Regions from separate parts of the Enterobacter cloacae complex sp. HYC033_NIDB genome, predicted to be linked through region 1. Evidence: predicted binding sites of a transcription regulator. Region 1 holds the regulator's gene; the other holds the start of a gene.
What was found. Region 1 encodes PurR, which represses purine synthesis genes. Its sites were predicted from a motif close to CANGCAAACGTTTGCNTG; they were not measured.
Positions count from the first base shown of each region.

Region 2: a site for PurR is predicted at 2,499-2,516, ahead of purH (bifunctional phosphoribosylaminoimidazolecarboxamide formyltransferase/IMP cyclohydrolase). Genes of this name have one in related genera too.

Region 1 is NZ_CP115123.1:2,874,792-2,879,215, reverse strand. Features, by position in the region: gene O1721_RS13895 (MFS transporter) at 1-818, opposite strand, end outside; gene cydH (cytochrome bd-I oxidase subunit CydH) at 980-1,069, opposite strand; gene purR (HTH-type transcriptional repressor PurR) at 1,367-2,392, shown strand; gene punR (DNA-binding transcriptional activator PunR) at 2,410-3,321, opposite strand; gene punC (purine nucleoside transporter PunC) at 3,433-4,424, shown strand, end outside.
Region 2 is NZ_CP115123.1:1,056,340-1,060,763, forward strand. Features, by position in the region: gene purD (phosphoribosylamine--glycine ligase) at 1-786, opposite strand, end outside; gene purH (bifunctional phosphoribosylaminoimidazolecarboxamide formyltransferase/IMP cyclohydrolase) at 802-2,391, opposite strand; rRNA gene O1721_RS05065 (16S ribosomal RNA) at 2,955-4,424, shown strand, end outside.

The DNA of each region.
Region 1 (4,424 bases):
AAAAAACCTTTCAGTGTTCCACTGACGGAGCGGTCGGCAAATTTCCCGCCGAGATAGTTGCCAATCGAGAACCCGACACCAATCAGCACCAGCATCGCGGTAACAAAGAGTGGCGTTGCGTGGGTAATGTCGTGCAGCACCGGGGAGATATAGGTGTAGAGCGTAAACATCGCCCCGGCCCCCAGTACCGTGGTGAGCAGCGCGGACAACACCTGAGGACGCATCAGCACCGCCAGCTCTTTACGTACTTCCGGACGTTCTCCCGCACTTCCTTTCGGCAGTGAGAAGAACAGCGCAACCATCGCGACCACGCCCAGTCCGGCGGTTGCGAGGAAAGACATACGCCAGCCGATGGCTTCTCCCAGCCAGGTGGCAGCGGGAACGCCGCCGATATTAGCGATGGTGAGGCCCATGAACATAGTGGCTACCGCGCTGGCCTGCTTATGTTTTGGCACCACGCTGGCGGCAACAACCGAGCCCAGTCCGAAGAAGGCGCCATGGTTGAGGCTGGTCAGAATGCGCGAAAGCATCAGAGTGGTGTAATCGGGCGAAATCGCGGAAAGCACATTTCCGAGAGTGAAAATCGCCATCAGGAAAATCAGCGCATTGCGGCGAGCGCGGTGGGAAAGCAGCAGCGTCATCAGCGGCGCGCCCACCATCACGCCAATCGCGTAGGCGCTAATTAACATACCGGCCGCAGGAATTGAGACGTCCACACCCCGGGCGATAACAGGCAATAACCCCATAGGGGAGAATTCAGTGGTGCCAATCCCAAAGGCGCCAATCGCCAGGGCCAGCAGGGGAAAATTGATTTTCATGAAGAGACTCCGGATACCGTGCCATAACCCGGCACAGAACTAAGAAGTCAAAAGCATGACATCAATCACAAAAAATGAGAAGTTAACATTTTGGCAAAAGATTTTTGCCGGAGAGGTAACAATAGCGGCAAGAGAGGGAGAAAGTTCTCCCTCCGCCTGAATCAGTGCAGTGCAGCGGTTAAACCACCGGCAACAATCAGAGCAAGAACAACAATGGTGGTAAACAGCGAAAACTTCAGATCGGTACTCATCAATTTTTCTCCTTTTATTCACCCTACGAAAAGTGAGCTTGCTCATTTTTACACAGTTCAGGTCAAAAATCTTCCAGGATTTAAACGGATATCCACTTTACCTCTTCCCCTTTTCATCAAGATAGGACAAAATTCCACGCTAAATTTATTAGCGTACCGGCCACTGACCCCCTCCTGACGTCCTGTGTCGTTTTCCCGGCGTGTCGCAACTCATGTTTGCGTGATAAGGGTGAGAGAAGGCAAACGTTTACCTTCAATTTTTTCAGGAGCTTAGGATATGGTCTGGAGTGACATTTAATGGCAACAATTAAAGACGTAGCAAAACGCGCAAACGTTTCCACTACAACCGTATCACATGTTATTAACAAAACGCGTTTCGTCGCTGAAGAGACGCGTAATGCCGTCTGGGCGGCAATCAAAGAACTGCACTACTCGCCAAGTGCCGTCGCCCGCAGCCTGAAGGTTAATCACACCAAATCGATTGGCCTGCTGGCCACCAGCAGTGAAGCGGCCTACTTTGCTGAAATCATCGAAGCCGTTGAAAAAAACTGCTTCCAGAAAGGCTATACCCTGATTCTGGGCAACGCGTGGAACAACATTGAAAAACAGCGCGCTTACCTGTCAATGATGGCGCAAAAGCGCGTCGACGGCCTGCTGGTAATGTGTTCTGAATACCCTGAGTCGGTCCTTTCCATGCTGGAAGAGTATCGCCACATTCCGATGGTGGTCATGGACTGGGGCGAAGCGCGCGCAGACTTCACCGACTCCGTTATTGATAACGCCTTTGAAGGCGGCTACATGGCGGGGCGTTATCTGGTAGAACGCGGTCATCGTGAAATTGGCGTGATCCCGGGTCCGCTGGAGCGTAACACCGGAGCTGGCCGTCTGGCCGGTTTCATGAAAGCGATGGAAGAGGCGCTGATCACCGTGCCGGAAAACTGGATTGTTCAGGGCGACTTCGAGCCGGAGTCGGGCTATCGCGCCATGCAGCAGATCGTCTCCCAGCCGCATCGCCCTACCGCGGTGTTCTGCGGCGGCGACATCATGGCGATGGGCGCGCTCTGCGCGGCGGATGAACTCGGCCTGCGCGTCCCGCAGGATATCTCGGTGATCGGCTATGACAACGTGCGCAACGCCCGCTTCTTTACCCCGGCGCTGACCACCATTCACCAGCCGAAAGATTCGCTGGGTGAAACGGCCTTCAACATGCTGCTGGACAGGATCGTCAACAAGCGTGAACAGTCCCAGTCCATTGAAGTTCACCCGCGCCTGATTGAACGCCGTTCCGTTGCGGACGGTCCGTTCCGCGACTACCGTCGTTAATCTCATTACGGGGCCAGCTATGCTGGTTCCCGCAACCACTCCCGGTTCAGCGTTTCGCTGTCGCCCAGATAATCCAGCAGCCAGGCCATGGCGGGCGAGACGTCGTTTTGCTGCCACGTCAGACAGCACGCGGCATCCGGGAAGGGGTTTTCCAGCGTCAAGGCCACCCACTCTCCCGCATCGATGCGCGGGCGCGCAAAATGCACCGGCACCATGCCAACGCACAGCCCCGCGCTCAGACAGGTGGCCGACGACTCCCAGTCCGGCGCGACCACGCGGCGCTGATTATCCAGCAGCCAGGTAATGCGCTTGGGCAGCGAGCGGGAGGTATCTTCCAGCACCAGCGAGGGCCAGTTGCGTAAGGTGTCATCGCTCAGCGGACCTTCCAGCGCCGCCAGCGGGTGATCGCGCGCGACCACGCAGGTCCAGCTCAGCATGCCCATGTCGCGAAACGCGTAGCGCCCCCCAACCGGGATCGCCTGGGTTGCACCAATCGCCATCTCCGCCCTGCCGTCCGCCAGCGCATCCCAGACGCCGTTGAACACTTCCTGCGAAACACGCAGTTCGACGTCGGAAAAATGACGATAGAAATCGACGATCATCTGCCGGGTCCGCTCCGGCTTAACGATGTTATCCACCGCGATAGCGAGATGCCCGCGCCAGCCGTTGGCGATCTGCTGGCACTGCTCACGGGTGATCTGCATTTTTTTGATAACAGACCGCCCTTCCTTCAAAAACCACGCTCCGGCAGGCGTGAGCTCCACGTCGCGATGGCGCCGCTCGAACAGCGGGACCGCCAGCCACGCTTCCAGCTGGCGCACCGTATAGCTGATAGCCGAGGGAACGCGATGCAGCTCCTGGGCGGCACCGGTAAAGCTGCCGTTACGCGCCACGGCATCAACCACTTCAAGGGAATAATCTGACCACATCTTTAGCCTGCAAATTTTTTGAACGCACCCGCCAAATATTAGCGTTTCACAAGCCGCTTTGCACTCCCTACACTCTGCGCCAACGTACACCTGCCTCCTCAGGAGAAAAAAGTGCAACCCAGGAAAGGATTTTTAGTCTGGCTCGGCGGCTTAAGCGTGCTGGGCTTTTTGGCAACCGATATGTATCTGCCCGCGTTCGCCGCGATGCAGGAAGATTTGCAAACCCCTGCCGCCGCCATCAGCGCCAGTTTAAGTTTGTTCCTTGCTGGCTTTGCTTTTGCGCAATTGCTGTGGGGGCCGCTCTCGGATCGTTTTGGCCGTAAGCCCGTCCTGTTGTTGGGGCTGGCGATTTTTGCCGTAGGCTGTCTGGGCATGCTGTGGGTCCGCGATGCCGCCTGGCTGCTGGCGCTGCGCTTTATTCAGGCGGTCGGCGTCTGCGCCGCAGCGGTGACCTGGCAGGCGCTGGTGACCGATTACTACCCCGCCTCGCGCACTAACCGCATATTCGCCACTATTATGCCGCTGGTCGGCCTGTCGCCGGCGCTTGCCCCGTTACTGGGCAGCTGGATCCTGGCGCATTTCGACTGGCAGGCCATTTTCGCCACGCTCTTTGCTATTACGCTGGTCCTGATGCTGCCTGCTTTCGGGCTTAAACCTGCGCATAAAAAAGAGACGCATCCGGACGCAAAGCCCATCACCTTTACCTCTTTACTGCGGTCGAAAGCCTATCGCGGTAACGTGCTGATTTATGCTGCCTGCTCTGCCAGCTTCTTTGCCTGGCTAACCGGTTCGCCGTTCATTCTGCATGACATGGGCTACAGCCCGGCGGCTATCGGCCTGAGCTATGTACCACAGACCATCGCCTTCCTGGTGGGTGGCTATGGCTGTCGCGCCGCGCTGCAAAAATGGGAAGGCCAACAGATGCTGCCCTGGCTGCTGGTGCTGTATGCACTAAGCGTGATTGCGACCTGGGCTGTCGGCTTTATACCCGGCGCCGGGCTTGCAGAAATTTTGATTCCGTTCTGCGTCATGGCGATCGCTAACGGGGCTATCTACCCTATCGTTGTAGCCCAGGCGTTGCGTCCATTCCCGCAGGCGACAGG
Region 2 (4,424 bases), 1.8 Mb from region 1:
TTCCGCAGCCATCCCTTTCACGGTTGGCCAGATGATGCGGTCCATGGTGCGCTGGTGTACTTCGTCAGTGACCACCGGAGCAGGGGAGTAAGCTCCCATCCCGCCGGTGTTTGGCCCCGTGTCGGCATTGCCTACGCGCTTGTGATCCTGGCTGGTCGCCATCGGCAGAACGTGCTCGCCGTCAACCATCACGATAAAACTCGCTTCTTCGCCGTCGAGGAACTCTTCAATCACGATGCGGTGGCCCGCGTCGCCAAAGGCGTTACCCGCCAGCATATCCTGCACGGCGGCTTCCGCTTCTTCGAGGGTCATCGCCACGATAACGCCTTTCCCGGCAGCCAGGCCGTCGGCTTTGATCACAATCGGCGCGCCTTTTTCACGCAGGTAAGCCAGAGCAGGCTCTACCTCGGTGAAGTTCTGATATTCCGCCGTCGGGATGTTATGACGCGCGAGAAAATCTTTGGTGAAGGCTTTTGAGCCTTCCAGCTGCGCAGCCCCTTCCGTTGGGCCGAAAATTTTCAGGCCCGCGGCGCGGAAGGCATCTACAACGCCGATCACCAGCGGTGCTTCCGGGCCAACAATCGTCAGATCGATATTCTCGTTTTGGGCAAAGCTCAGCAGCGCCGGGATGTCGGTTACGCCGATGGCGACGTTCTGTAGTGCGGGCTCCAGCGCGGTCCCGGCGTTACCCGGTGCCACAAAGACGGTTTCAACCTGCGGAGACTGCGCTGCTTTCCACGCCAGGGCGTGCTCGCGCCCGCCGTTACCAATCACTAATACTTTCATTTTCTGCTCCGGGAATTAATGGCGGAAGTGGCGCATGTCGGTGAAGATCATTGCGATGCCATGCTCGTCGGCAGCGGCAATCACTTCGTCATCACGGATTGAACCGCCAGGCTGGATCACACAGGTGATGCCCACAGCAGCGGCCGCATCGATACCGTCGCGGAACGGGAAGAAGGCGTCAGAGGCCATGGCGGAACCTTTGACTTCCAGACCTTCGTCACCTGCTTTAATACCCGCGATTTTCGCAGAGTAAACGCGGCTCATCTGGCCTGCGCCTATTCCGATGGTCATGTTCTCTTTGGCGTAGACGATGGCGTTGGATTTCACGAACTTCGCCACTTTCCAGCAGAACAGCGCGTCACGCAGTTCCTGCTCGGTTGGCTGACGTTTGGTGACGACACGCAGATCGGCTTCGCCCACCATACCCAGATCGCGGTCCTGAACCAGCAGCCCGCCGTTCACGCGCTTGAAGTCCAGGCCTGGAACGCGCTCTGCCCACTGGCCGCAAACCAGTACGCGCACGTTCTGTTTCGCCGCGGTGATTTTCAGCGCCTCTTCGGATGCTGATGGCGCGATGATCACTTCGACAAACTGACGGGAGATGATGGCCTGCGCGGTTTCTGCATCCAGCTCGCGGTTGAAGGCGATAATGCCGCCGAACGCGGAGGTCGGGTCGGTTTTGTAGGCGCGATCGTAAGCTTCCAGAATAGACGCACTTACCGCAACGCCGCATGGGTTGGCGTGCTTGACGATAACGCAGGCTGGCTCGCTGAACTCTTTCACGCATTCCAGCGCGGCGTCGGTATCGGCAATGTTGTTATAGGAGAGCGCTTTGCCCTGAACCTGCTGGGCAGTCGCTACAGAGGCTTCTTTTACCTCTTCTTCTATATAGAAGGCAGCCTGCTGGTGGCTGTTCTCACCGTAACGCATATCCTGCTTCTTAATGAAGTTCAGGTTCAGCGTGCGCGGGAAGCGGCCAGATGGATCTTTGCTTTCACCGTGGTAGGCAGGTACCAGGCTACCGAAATAGTTGGCGATCATGCTGTCGTAGGCGGCGGTATGCTCGAAGGCTTTGATGGCGAGATCGAAACGCGTTTCAAGCGTCAGGGACCCTTCGTTGGCATCCATCTCATTAATAATGGCGTTGTAGTCACTGCTCTTTACCACGATGGCCACATCTTTATGGTTCTTGGCTGCGGAGCGCACCATGGTCGGGCCGCCGATGTCGATATTCTCAACAGCGTCTTCCAGAGAACAGCCTTCGCGGGCAACGGTCTGGGCGAACGGGTAGAGGTTAACAACCACCATGTCGATGGGGGTAATATTGTGCTGCTCCATAATGCCGTCGTCCTGACCGCGACGACCCAGAATACCGCCGTGCACTTTCGGGTGCAGGGTTTTGACACGTCCATCCATCATTTCCGGGAAACCGGTGTAATCGGACACTTCGGTTACCGGCAGACCTTTATCTGCTAACAGGCGAGCGGTACCGCCTGTAGAAAGCAGCTCTACGCCACGTGCAGAAAGTGCCTGAGCGAATTCGACGATACCGGCTTTATCAGAAACACTGAGCAGAGCGCGGCGGACTGGACGACGTTGTTGCATGGTAAATCCCCTGGATTTCACGATTACAGAGAGCGTTAGATGAATTTTCCTGTGAAAAACTCATCTAACACACCTGACGAGGCATCCTTGTGAAGCGCGAGCATTTTAACGAAAACGTTTGCGCAACGCTCGCACATTTTTACTTTTTCGTATCATTGTGGATAAGTCTGTGCGTAAAAAGGTATAAGGCGGGGTTTTGCTGTGGAATGCAGCAGTCAGTCATTTTTCTGTCATTTAGCGGTTGCGGCCTGCGGAGAACTCCCTATAATGCGCCTCCATCGACACGGAACATGTGAATCACTTCACAAACAACCGGGTCGGTTGAAGAGAAAAAATCCTGAAATAACGGGTTGACTCTGAAAGAGGAAAGCGTAATATACGCCACCTCGCGACAGAGCGCTGAAGCGCGTCGCAACTGCTCTTTAACAATTTATCAGACAATCTGTGTGGGCACTCAAAGTGACATGGATTCTTAATGTCCTCGGACACTAAATGAATACCAAGTCTCAACGAGTGAACACGTAATTCATTACGAAGTTTAATTCATTGAGCATCAAACTTTTAAATTGAAGAGTTTGATCATGGCTCAGATTGAACGCTGGCGGCAGGCCTAACACATGCAAGTCGAACGGTAACAGGAAGCAGCTTGCTGCTTCGCTGACGAGTGGCGGACGGGTGAGTAATGTCTGGGAAACTGCCTGATGGAGGGGGATAACTACTGGAAACGGTAGCTAATACCGCATAACGTCGCAAGACCAAAGAGGGGGACCTTCGGGCCTCTTGCCATCGGATGTGCCCAGATGGGATTAGCTAGTAGGTGGGGTAACGGCTCACCTAGGCGACGATCCCTAGCTGGTCTGAGAGGATGACCAGCCACACTGGAACTGAGACACGGTCCAGACTCCTACGGGAGGCAGCAGTGGGGAATATTGCACAATGGGCGCAAGCCTGATGCAGCCATGCCGCGTGTATGAAGAAGGCCTTCGGGTTGTAAAGTACTTTCAGCGGGGAGGAAGGCGATAAGGTTAATAACCTTGTCGATTGACGTTACCCGCAGAAGAAGCACCGGCTAACTCCGTGCCAGCAGCCGCGGTAATACGGAGGGTGCAAGCGTTAATCGGAATTACTGGGCGTAAAGCGCACGCAGGCGGTCTGTCAAGTCGGATGTGAAATCCCCGGGCTCAACCTGGGAACTGCATTCGAAACTGGCAGGCTAGAGTCTTGTAGAGGGGGGTAGAATTCCAGGTGTAGCGGTGAAATGCGTAGAGATCTGGAGGAATACCGGTGGCGAAGGCGGCCCCCTGGACAAAGACTGACGCTCAGGTGCGAAAGCGTGGGGAGCAAACAGGATTAGATACCCTGGTAGTCCACGCCGTAAACGATGTCGACTTGGAGGTTGTGCCCTTGAGGCGTGGCTTCCGGAGCTAACGCGTTAAGTCGACCGCCTGGGGAGTACGGCCGCAAGGTTAAAACTCAAATGAATTGACGGGGGCCCGCACAAGCGGTGGAGCATGTGGTTTAATTCGATGCAACGCGAAGAACCTTACCTACTCTTGACATCCAGAGAACTTTCCAGAGATGGATTGGTGCCTTCGGGAACTCTGAGACAGGTGCTGCATGGCTGTCGTCAGCTCGTGTTGTGAAATGTTGGGTTAAGTCCCGCAACGAGCGCAACCCTTATCCTTTGTTGCCAGCGGTCCGGCCGGGAACTCAAAGGAGACTGCCAGTGATAAACTGGAGGAAGGTGGGGATGACGTCAAGTCATCATGGCCCTTACGAGTAGGGCTACACACGTGCTACAATGGCGCATACAAAGAGAAGCGACCTCGCGAGAGCAAGCGGACCTCATAAAGTGCGTCGTAGTCCGGATTGGAGTCTGCAACTCGACTCCATGAAGTCGGAATCGCTAGTAATCGTGGATCAGAATGCCACGGTGAATACGTTCCCGGGCCTTGTACACACCGCCCGTCACACCATGGGAGTGGGTTGCAAAAGAAGTAGGTAGCTTAACCTTCGGGAGGGCGCTTACCACT